2 regions of the Vibrio japonicus genome follow, and region 2 is predicted to be linked to the other one. Evidence: predicted binding sites of a transcription regulator. Region 2 holds the regulator's gene; the other holds the start of a gene.
The links. Region 2 encodes CRP, which controls carbon source genes, mostly activating them, when cyclic AMP is high. Its sites were predicted from a motif close to TGTGANNNNNNTCACA; they were not measured.

Region 1 (6,045 bases), on a different replicon from region 2:
GTGGCTTCTTCATACAAGCCAAGATTGATTTTCGCCCTAGCGATGTTACGCCACTGTAACTGAGTAAAGTGATTGCACGCTTGATCGGGTTTGACCGTGGTGCTTAACCACTGTTTGATCGATTCTAAATCCCCACGCGCTTGCCAGAAAAGGAGTAGCGACAGCGACGCGTTGGCTGTCCAGTCTACGTGATAAGTGGATTGCTTAAGCAAATGGCTGATCTGCTCGATAAATTTGCCCGCTTTGTCCAGTTCACCGCGACCAATGGCAATACGGGCCAGCATTGAATAGCTGTGCAAATGCTTACTCGGACTATGATTGCCTAAAATGTCGAGCCCTTTGTACGCGCACTCTTCGGCTTCATCTAAGCGATTCCAACACCACAGGATTTGCGCTCTGACACGGAGTAAAAACTCGTGTAGAGGAACTTGTTGCAATTGCTGCTCTTCAATCAACTTAAATGCATTATCCTGTACTTCAAACGCGGCCTGAACGTACCCTTGTGCGATCAGAATCTCACTCTGTTGTAGCATCGCCCACAGTGCTTGGTGATAAACCTGATATTGACGTGCCAGCTTTTCTGTCTGCTGCATCATTGGCAGTGCGCGGCTCAGGTGACCAAGAACGTGGTTCACTTCACCCACGACCGAGGTTGCCACAATACGACTGTGATACACGGTGGTATTGAGCTGACTCAGCGACAACTCTGCCAGCTCTAGCGCCTTTTCTGGCTCGTTCTGGTTTATCGCGACCTGAGCGCGTAGTGCGTTAAACTCGCCTTGTTCCTGACTGCTTAATACGACGTTAAATGCTTTCATTTGCTCATCGGCTTTAGACAGCAGATCGCCGACATCGTTGTAGCGGTGCTGACTTTGCGCCAGCCACGCCTGCAACATGCAAAGTTTAGGGTCGCTATAAAGTTGCTCTGGCGTTAATGTCTCAATGGCTTTTTCTAGTGTTTGCAGTTCGCCGCGGTTAAACATTTTCCAGCCATATTGACTGATGATGTCTGCAGTTAACTGACTGTTGTCCGCTTTTTGCGCGTGGTGCAATGCCTGATGTGGGGAAGATAGTTTTAGCCACGCCTGCGCCGCCTTTTGGTGCAGATCTTTCTCTTGCTGTGGGATACGTGCGAAGCGCTCGTGAGTCAGAAATTCAGCAAACAGGTTGTGGAAGCGATACCAGTTTTGCTCGCCTTCCAATGGGGAGATAAACAGACCAAAACGATTGAGCGACTCTATCATGCTCAGCGCGTCATCACGCTCTGTTAATGCTGACACGAGTGTGTCGTTAAAGTGATCAAGCACGGAACATTGCAACAGGAATCGACGCGTTTCTGAATCAAGCAGATCAAACACTTCTTCAACCAAATAATCCCATAAGTGGGCATGATTGAATTGAGAAAACGATTCCGCGGATTGGGCTAACGTCTTGTGTTGATGCTGAGCTTGAAGGGCAATAAGTTGGAGTGCAGAAGGCCACCCCTCAACGTAATTTCTCAGACTGTTTGCGGTTGAATCATCAATGCCATCGGCAACACGCTGATTGAAAAATCGTGTTGTTTCTTCGGTATCAAAAGCGAGCATTTCATTGCCGATCTCTATCATCAGATCACGGACACGTAAATTGGCGGTGCCAAGTGGTGGTGCGGAACGGCTGGTGACGACAAGCGTGAGATTTTCTGGCATATGCTTTAGGAAGAACCGCATCGCTTCATGAATCTCATCGTCACTGATCAGGTGATAGTCATCTAACACTAAATAACACTCTTGGTGAAATGCTGACAGTTCCGCAAACACTTCGCCAAAAAGGGAGTGAAGAGACGAGAACTGGCGCTTTTCTGCAAGCTTTTGCGCATTAGGGCATGCGTTGTTTGTCGCTTTGTTGAGTGCCTGAAGCAGGTAGTTCATAAATCGAAAGGAGTCGTTATCACTCTCATCTATGCTGTACCAACCGACATTGATTTTATCTGCCAACCACTGAGAAGCCATGGTTGTTTTGCCATAACCGGCAGGTGAGCGAAAGAGGATCAGCTTATAGCAAGGGGCTTGTTGCAATAAATCAAGAACTCTCGGGCGAACAATCGCGTTATGTAAACGTCCCGGACGGGTTAATTTCGAAGGAATCCACATCTTCTTTTCCCTGTTCTAAACCGCTCTATATGACAGTTGAAAGTCGAGCGTTGTCATTTGAATGTTGGTCACCAGTGACCATTTTCCGAGGATGTTACTTGGAAAGCAGGGCTACAGTTATTGATCAACAACGAGTTTTTTGTGTATTTCACACTTTGCCGTTGTCTACGCCTCTTTTTTGTGACTTCAGTCACCATTCGTTCTTTATTGAAGTGGGACTTTCGCCCTTTATTGCACCAAGAATGATGAAAAATACGTAATTGAAGAAATCTTAGTGTGATCAGATAAACATATTCAGAGATTGGTGGTTTTTTAGTACACGTAAGTTTCATACACCAAGTGTAGGGTGTTTTCGTTTGCGGTGTGATCTCAGTCACCGGTGCTTAGTTTCAATGACAGTTTAATGAGAGTTAGATCACTGAGCTCCTGGTTGTACACCTTCTACGCCCTAACTTCTCCTCCTAATACGCCAAGAGGGTAGGAGGATGTACCGATTGTCATGCCGATGCACGATAGTCGCAGATGGATTAAACCCAAGAAGTGAGATTTCTCTAATGAAACCTACGCAACTGAAAAATTTTAATAAAGCTTCGTTCCAAGAAAGCGTTAAAAAACACCTAACAGCGACCTACGCAAAAACAGAAGAAAACGCAGATAGCCGTGCTTGGTATCTGGCGATGGGTCGTGCGCTAGCAGAGCTTACAACGTTCGATATGATTGAAACCGAGCAAGACAGCAAAATCCACAACGCAAAAAGCGTTAACTACCTGTCTTTAGAGTTTCTTATTGGCCGCCTAACCGGCAACAACTTAATCAGCATGGGCCTGTATGAGCAAATTACAGAGGCAATGACTGAACTTGGCCAAAACTTAACGGATCTTCTTGAAGAAGAGCGCGATCCATCACTGGGTAACGGTGGTCTGGGTCGTTTGGCAGCGTGTTTCATGGACTCTTTAGCCGCGCAAGAATTTCCAACGGTAGGCTACGGTCTTCACTATGAATACGGCCTGTTTAAGCAGTCTTTTAAAGATGGTCATCAGCAAGAAGCACCGGATGCTTGGCGCTGTGTTGAAGGTTATCCTTGGGAAATCGCTCGCCCAGATTTAGCGCAGGAGATCGGTTTCTACGGCCACGTTGAAGTGTACCAAGAAAACGGTAAAGAGAAGCGTCGCTGGGTTCCAGGTATGACAGTAAAAGCGATGCCTTGGGATCTGCCAATCGTTGGTTACGAGTCAGACACAGTCTACCCTCTGCGTTTGTGGGAGTGTCAGGCGATTGCACCGTTCTCACTAGAAAGCTTCAACAACGGCAATTACTTTGAAGCGCAGCACTCATTGATCGACGCGGGTAACATCACCAAAGTGCTTTACCCGAACGACAACCATGAAAAAGGGAAAACGCTGCGCCTAATGCAGCAGTACTTCCACAGTGCAGCATCGGTACGCGATATTTTACGTCGCCACGAACAAGCGGGTCACACCCTGGCATCACTGCCTAAGTACGAAACTATTCAGCTTAATGACACGCACCCAACGATCGCTATCCCTGAATTGATGCGCATCCTGATTGATGAAAAAGGCCTAGGCTGGGATGAGGCGTGGGAAATCAGCTCGCAAACCTTCGCTTACACCAACCACACACTACTGCCTGAAGCACTAGAAACGTGGAGCGAGTCTTTAATCCAGCGCTTACTGCCTCGTCATATGGAAATTATTTACCATATCAACTACTTGTTCCTGAAAGAAGTGCGTGAGAAGTGGCCAGGGGATGTGTCGAAGCAGCAAAAACTATCGATCATCGAAGAAGGTTTCCACCGCATGGTTCGTATGGCCAACCTAAGTGTGATCGGCTCTTACGCAGTCAACGGCGTAGCAGCACTTCACTCAGAGTTGGTGAAACGTGACCTGTTCCCAGAGTTCCACGAGTTGTACCCAACACGTTTACACAACGTGACCAACGGTATTACACCGCGTCGTTGGCTGAAGTTCTGTAACCCAGACTTGTCTCAGCTGATCACGTCGAAAGTAGGTACGGAATGGCCAGCTAAACTGGAGCAGCTAGAGCAGATCGCAAAATATGCTGATGATGCGAAATTCCAGAAAGAATTCATGGCGGTGAAGAAGCAGAATAAACAACGTTTGGCAGACTGGGTGAAAGAAAACATGGGTATCGAGCTAGATACCAATGCGATCTTTGATGTTCAGATCAAACGTCTGCACGAGTACAAGCGTCAGCACCTAAACATGCTGCACATCTTGTCACTGTACTACCGTCTGTTGAACGATCCTGATTTTGATATGGCTCCTCGCGTGGTGTTCTTCGCAGCGAAAGCGGCGCCAGGTTACCACCTAGCGAAAGAGATCATTTACGCAATCAACAAGATCGCTGACAAGGTCAACAACGATCCTCGCATCGGCAACAAGCTGAAAGTGGTGTTTGTTCCTGATTACCGCGTCAGCATGGCGGAGATCATCATCCCAGCGGCCGACGTATCAGAGCAAATCTCAACAGCGGGTAAAGAAGCATCGGGTACCGGCAACATGAAGATGGCACTAAACGGTGCGCTAACGATAGGTACGATGGATGGTGCAAACGTCGAGATCCGCGAAGAAGTGGGCGATGAGAACATCTACATCTTCGGTCTTGAAGTGGATGGTGTGGAAGCATTGCGTGCTCAGGGCTACAACCCGTTCGATTACTACCATGCGGACCCACTACTGAAAGCGTCGCTAGACCTGTTGTTAGGTGATGAGTTTACACCGGGAGAACCGGGTAAGCTTCGCGCAACCTACGATAGCTTGTTAGATGGCGGTGACCCTTACCTATGTTTGGCTGACTTTGCTTCTTACGTCAAAGCGCACGAAGATATGGACAAGCAGTACCGCGATCAAGCGGGTTGGGCGAAAAAAGCGATTCTGAATACCGCATTGGTGGGTAAATTCAGTTCAGACCGTTCAATTCGCGATTACGTGAACAACATTTGGAAATTGGAAGCAGTTAAGCGCTAATTTCACCTAATAAAAGCCAAGGCGTTACGCCTTGGCTCTAATTATCGACACCCTACATTTTGAAGGTAAGCATCCCTTCGGAGAGAGCGATGAAAGAACAAAACGCATTAAAACAAGTCGCTGAAATGGCAAGAATTGCCGACAGCTACGTGAGCGCTTGGGGAGATGAAGCTAAAGTTGAAGACGAAACTATTCGTCGCTTGCTAGCGTCACTAGGCTACGACACAAAAAACGATGACACTCTTCTGCAATCGGCGGAGAAAAAACACAAGAAAGATGTCCTAGACTCTGTTTGTGTGATCCGCGACGGTGAACCAGTTGAAATCGCGCTAAACCTTGGTGTGAGCGCGCGCGAAAGTGAATTTAACTGGCGACTGGATACCGAGCAAGGAGAGGTACTTGAAGGCTATCTTCAATCTCAAATTGTACGCGATGAGCGTAAAGAGGGTGGCCCTCTAGTGTTCTCGCTTCCGGGTGATCTGGCTTGGGGTTACCACAAGCTAACGGTGACTCGTAAGCGTCGTAAATCGCCTTACGAAATGACTCTGATTATCACGCCGAAAGCGTGTTACAAGCAGGATCAAATCGAGAAAGGCAAAAAAATGTGGGGCCCGAGCGTGCAATTGTACACGCTGCGCACCCAGCACAACTGGGGGATGGGTGACTTCGGTGATTTGAAACAGCTAGTGGCTGAGATTGCGTCTCGTGGCGGCGACTTTGTTGGCCTGAACCCGATTCACTCACTGTTTCCAGCAAACCCTGAAGGCGCGAGCCCGTATAGCCCTTCTTCGCGTCGTTGGCTAAACATTCTTTACATTGATGTGAGCTCTGTTCCTGAGTTTGCATTAAGCGTGGAAGCGCAACAAAAAGTGGGCAGCGCTGAATTCCAGCAGCGTCTACAAAAA
Region 2 (6,045 bases):
GATTGCTGAGCATTCAAGCTCGCAGGATTACTTAATCTCGAACACTTCATTTGAAAACTTCCGTGCGACCGCAGCAAAAGCGGCATACGACAAAGAGTCTGAATCGGTCATCTTATCTCCAGAAGTCGCAAAAGCGCTTCAGGTGAATGAGGGTGAGTTTGTTCGTATGTTGGCTCAGTAAATTAAGGACAGATAAATGACACATTGGATTGCAGGAGAATGGGTTGCCGGACAAGGTGAGCCAATGAATTCACAAAGCCCATATAACGGCGAAGTTATCTGGGAAGCGCTAAGTGCAACACCTGCTCAGGTTGATGATGCGGTGAAGGCTGCCCGCGACGCATTCTTGAGCTGGAAAAAACTCAGCTTTGAAGAGCGTGAAGCGATTGTCTTGGCTTTTGCTGAACAAGTAAAAGAGCACAGCGAGCAGATCGCTGAAGTTATTGCGAAAGAAACGGGTAAGCCGCTTTGGGAAACCCGCACTGAAGCGGCAGCGATGGCAGGCAAGATTGCGATTTCTATTCGCGCTTACCATGACCGTACCGGTGAAAGCACTCGCGAAGCTGCAGGTAACCAAATTGTTCTACGCCACCGTCCTTTAGGCGTTATGGCAGTATTCGGCCCGTACAACTTCCCTGGCCACTTACCAAATGGTCACATTGTTCCTGCTATTTTGGCGGGTAACACGGTCGTCTTTAAACCCTCTGAGCAAACGCCAATGACTGGCGAGCTAGCGATGAAACTATGGGAAAAAGCAGGTCTACCGAAAGGCGTGATTAACCTAGTGCAAGGCGCGAAAGAAACCGGTATTGCGTTGGCTGAATCTAAAGGTATTGATGGCCTACTATTTACGGGTAGTGCGAATACAGGGCACATTCTTCACCGTCAATTTGCTGGGCAACCGGGTAAGATGTTGGCGCTAGAAATGGGCGGTAACAACCCAATGGTGATTACCGACAATTACGGCGACCTAGACGCGACGGTTTACACCATCATTCAATCTGCGTTTATCAGTGCAGGCCAACGTTGTACTTGTGCGCGTCGTCTATACGTTCCTGTGGGCGAAAAGGGTGATGTGTTGGTTGATAAGCTAGTCGCAGCGACGAAAAAGATTCGTGTCGGCCAGCCATTTGCCGAGCCAGCGCCATTTATGGGGCCTCAAATTTCTGAAGCGGCAGCGAAGTTTATTCTTGATGCACAAGCAAACCTACAAAGCCTAGGTGCAGTAAGCTTGTTGGAAGCAAAAGGCGGCGAAGCGGCGTTTGTCACTCCGGGCATCATCGACGTTACACCAATTGCCGATCTGCCAGATGAAGAATACTTCGGCCCACTGCTTCAGGTTGTGCGTTACCAAGGCTTGGATAAGGCGGTTGAACTCGCAAACGACACACGTTTTGGTCTATCGGCTGGTCTAGTATCAACAGACGACAGCGAGTGGGATTACTTCGTTGACCATATCCGTGCAGGTATTGTGAACCGTAACCGTCAGTTGACGGGTGCGAGCGGCGATGCACCATTTGGTGGTCCGGGCGCTTCAGGTAACTTACGTCCAAGTGCTTACTATGCGGCGGATTACTGTGCCTACCCAATGGCTTCAATGGAAGGCGGCGAGACGTTGCTTCCAGCGACGCTAAGCCCGGGTGTAGAGCTGTAAGAACTAAGAAATAGAACGTCACAGGTTTGAGGCTATCTGATTGATTCTCTGGACAAGTCGATTAGATGGCCTTTTTTATAATCCAATAACCGTAAACAACCTTTAACAAGGAGGCGTTATGACGCCAGATGTTTTATTCCAGTCGTTATGGAATGACTATATTCAACGCTTATGTCCCTCTGCAGAACAAGTACACCAACTGCTTCAGGAAGATGAACCACTGATCAATGACCACATCGCTCTACGTACATTTAACGTAGCGCCTTTGGGTATCGCGACGTTAGCTCAACCGTTTCTTGACGCAGGTTATAAGCCTTGTGGCGATTACGAGTTTGAAAGTAAAAAACTGGTCGCAAAACACTTTGAGCACCCAGATCCGAAACAGCCAAAAGTGTTCATCAGTGAGCTCAAAGTCAACGAGTGTTCTGAGGAACTGCAAGCGATCGTAGCTAAGCTCGTTGAGCAATTGGACACCGATAAGCTAAAAGGTCACGAGTTCCTGTATGGCGGACGCTTATGGGATCTTAGCTTTGCCGATTATCAAATTCTGGCAAAAGAGAGCGAATATGCATCATGGCTGGCAGCGCATGGTTACGGTGCAAACCACTTTACAGTGAGTGTGAATCAACTGAACGCTTTTGCTGAAGTCAAAGAGGTGAATGATCACCTTCGTCAAGCTGGGTTTGATATCAACGAATTCGGTGGCGAAGTGAAAGGCTCACCGGAAGTGCTATTAGAGCAATCGTCGACGATGGCAGATAAAGTGCCAGTACAGTTCACAGAAGGCACTGAGATCGTACCGGGCGGCTTTTACGAGTTTGCTAAGCGTTACCCAATGAGTAACGGCGAGCTTTATCCTGGATTTGTCGCGGCATCAGCAGACAAAATCTTCGAAAGCACCAACGGTTAACAAACGTCTCTGGTAATAAGGGTTACTTACCCAAGTTCTTAAGACGTCATAGCTTCTATCGAGCCTTAGTTATGGCGTCGCCCCCTTCTTTAGAAGGCGGATAAAGAAAAAGCCACCAAATTTGCATTTGGTGGCTTTTATATTCTTGCTCGGTTAATCAGAGATTAACGAGTACCGTAAACAACGATTGTCTTACCGTGCGCAGAAATTAGGTTCTGCTCTTCAAGCATTTTCAGGATACGGCCTACTGTCTCACGAGAACAGCCAACGATCTGTCCAATTTCCTGACGAGTGATCTTGATTTGCATACCGTCTGGGTGCGTCATCGCATCAGGTTGTTTTGCTAGGTTCAGTAGAGTTTGAGCGATACGGCCTGTTACGTCTAGGAACGCTAGGTCACCCACTTTCTGGCTCGTCACCTGAAGACGACTTGCCATCTGTGCCGATAGGCGCATCAAAATGTCTGGGTTAACTTGAATTAGCTGACGGAATTTCTTGAAAGAGATTTCCGCGACTTCACAAGGAGATTTTGCACGAACCCATGCTGTACGTTCTTGATCTTCTTCGAACAGACCAAGTTCACCGATAAAGTCGCCTTGGTTTAGGTAAGAAAGAATCATTTCCTTACCTTCTTCGTCTTTGATAAGTACTGCAACAGAACCTTTAACAATGTAGTACAAAGTTTCTGCTTTCTCGCCCGCGTGGATCAGCGTGCTTTTTGATGGGTACTTATGAATATGACAGTGTGAAAGGAACCACTCTAATGTTGGGTCGGTTTGAGGTTTACCTAGAACCATAATATCTCACTTCCTCTGCAGGGTACGCTTGCCGCTTTCCATGTTTTAGCTAAGCCTTAAATTAGGACTTACTAGGATAAGAGCACTTGATAAGTGCTGCAAGCTATCTTGTGTTTCGGTTTCAAATAGTATCCTTTTTCTAAGCTGATTTCTTGACTTTAATCGGGTACACATGCTGATTTCCTAAACAAAATTGTGCACATGATCACGGTATGAAAAGTAATCGTGCTTTAGAAACGTCGCTTAGCCAATTTTACCCGTTTCGATGAGTTGCTGAAGGATAGGTCTGACAATCAGTTCCATCGCAAAGCTCATCTTGCCTCCAGGGACAACCAAGGTGTTATGCCGAGACATGAAAGAGCCATCTATCATGGCGAGCAGATATGGGTAGTCCACGTTGGTTATACCGCGTAGTCGAATGACCACGAAGCTTTCATCTAGGCTTGGGATGCCTTTGGCGTTTAGCGGGTTAGAGGTATCGACAGTCGGTACGCGCTGAAAGTTAATATGAGTCCGAGAAAATTGTGGCGTAATGTAGTTGAGGTAGTCATCCATAGAACGCACGATAGAGTCCATAACGGCCTCTCGGGAGTGACCTCGGTCACGCGTATCGCGAACGAACTTCTGAATCCACTCTAGGTTAACAATCGGCACCATACCAATCAAAAAATCGACGTGCTGTGATACGTTGACGTCACCATCAACCACACCGCCGTGAAGCCCTTCGTAAAAGAGTACATCAGAGTTTTCAGGGAGCTCCTGCCAAGGAGTAAACGTTCCGGGCATTTGATTGTACGGTACGGCTTCATCAAAGGTATGAAGGTAACGGCGCACTTGTCCGGTTCCGTCGTAGCCATACTGACGAAAGAATTCAGCCAATGCGGGGAAGTCGTTAGCCTGAGGTCCAAAATAGCTAATATGCCGCCCTTGGTCTCGGGCTTTACGTATCTCTATGTCCATTTCTGGTCGAGTAAAGCGATGGAAGCTGTCACCTTCAACCCATGCGGGCTTAACGTCCATCATGTTGAACATTTTTCGGAAAGCTTCAGATGTCGTAGTAGTACCGGCACCAGATGAACCTGTTACCGCGATAATAGGGTGTTTTGCTGACATGACAAACCTTGTCTGTTAGTTACTTACCTGTAATTAAAACCACTATAACACGCTTTAGGGTCACGTCACTGCACACTATTCTTTAAAGTGTCGCCTTAGTTGAATATCAACGGTTTCATGGAGTTCGGAGAACACCACCACGGCTTCACCCGATTCGAGCTGGGCTTTGATCTGGTCAACCTTATTTTGCAAGGAGACTTCGTGTTCTCCATAGTCCGTCCCTTCGCGCAGGACAAACTCTTTGATGAGATTCTCTAACGTGTCTGGCGCTATTTGTTGCCATGGAATAATCATAAATACCTCTGAATTTTATGACGAGCGCGTATTATGCCGAAACTGACAGGCATTCATAGTAGGCCGGTAGCGCTTCTTCAAGCCAGAACCTTGGCTTTAAGGCACTGCCAGAGACAAAACCCACATGTCCGCCTTGCTCAAACAACCGGTAATCAATGTTGTCTGGAAGAACATATTTAGGGATCACCGCATCCGTCATGAATGGGTCGTCTTTGGCGTGTATGATTTGGGTCGGTAGAGTAATGTCTTTTAAGCGGTGAATCCCAGAGCATCTCTGGTAATAGTCATCAGCATCTTTAAATCCGTGCAACGGGGCCGTGATTAAATCATCAAACTCATAAAGCTTAGTAACACGTTTGATGCTGTTGTATGAGAGGTCCAACTCACCTTTCAATAAATGATGCTTCCGTAGTGCATTTTTCTTCAGTGAAGAAAGCAGATAGGATTTGTAGAGCTTAGAGAAACCTTGCTCTATACGCTGTGAACAAGCCGAAAGATCGAGGGGAGCTGAGACAATCGTGGCCGCGTTTAACAGGGGCTTGGCATTATACTGAGCTAAGTAATTTGCCAGCATATTGCCACCTAAAGAGATACCAACTGCGACTTTATTTTGATTTGGAAAAAGGTCATCCAGATACTCTAGAAAAAAGCGAGCGTCTTCCACTTCACCAGAATGATAGGCTCTTGCTAAGTTATTGGGTTTTCCGCTACAGCCGCGAAAATGCATCATGACAGATAACCAGCCATCTTTAGCAAATGCATGCATCAGGCCGTTCGCGTAAGGGCTATAAAAACAACCTTCGAGGCCATGGAACAGCACAAAAATGGGTTTGCTTTGGGCTTGTTCAGTGCGCCAATCTTCACTCCAGGCTAAATCAAGAAAATCATTGTCTGGTGTTGAGAGCGTTTGCCAAACAGGCTCAAACAAGGCTTTCTTGCGAATAAAGCGGGGGGCGAGCGTTTGTAGGTGCGGGTTCGTTAACCCTGTTGCTGCAACAAATTGGGTCATAGTCGATCCTACATGTTAACGATATGGTCCATTGGATTAGAAAACACAGAAGAGTATAGGTGTTCGGCACCCAGCTGACGGCAATAGCGAAGCGCCAAAGGTTCACCGATATTGTGTTTTAGCTCGATGGCATTGATGCACGCCACCAAATCTGACTGTTGACGCCTTTCTAGCTGAAGCTCAAATTGAAGCGACTCTCGATAAAGTGCATCAGGAACATGCACTTTAAGTTTGCGTCGAATGTCTCGGTAGCTATGCAGCAGTGCTT

Region 1: a site for CRP is predicted at 2,537-2,552, ahead of NP165_RS16515 (glycogen/starch/alpha-glucan phosphorylase). Genes of this name have one in related genera too.

Annotation. Positions count from the first base shown of each region.
Region 1 is NZ_CP102097.1:740,308-746,352, reverse strand. It holds gene malT (HTH-type transcriptional regulator MalT) at 1-2,132, opposite strand, end outside; gene NP165_RS16515 (glycogen/starch/alpha-glucan phosphorylase) at 2,687-5,140, shown strand; gene malQ (4-alpha-glucanotransferase) at 5,230-6,045, shown strand, end outside.
Region 2 is NZ_CP102096.1:2,540,009-2,546,053, reverse strand. It holds gene astA (arginine N-succinyltransferase) at 1-181, shown strand, start outside; gene astD (succinylglutamate-semialdehyde dehydrogenase) at 197-1,654, shown strand; gene NP165_RS12095 (DUF1338 domain-containing protein) at 1,773-2,564, shown strand; gene crp (cAMP-activated global transcriptional regulator CRP) at 2,729-3,361, opposite strand; gene NP165_RS12085 (phosphoribulokinase) at 3,605-4,474, opposite strand; gene NP165_RS12080 (YheU family protein) at 4,550-4,768, opposite strand; gene NP165_RS12075 (hydrolase) at 4,800-5,777, opposite strand; gene NP165_RS12070 (TIGR02444 family protein) at 5,786-6,045, opposite strand, start outside.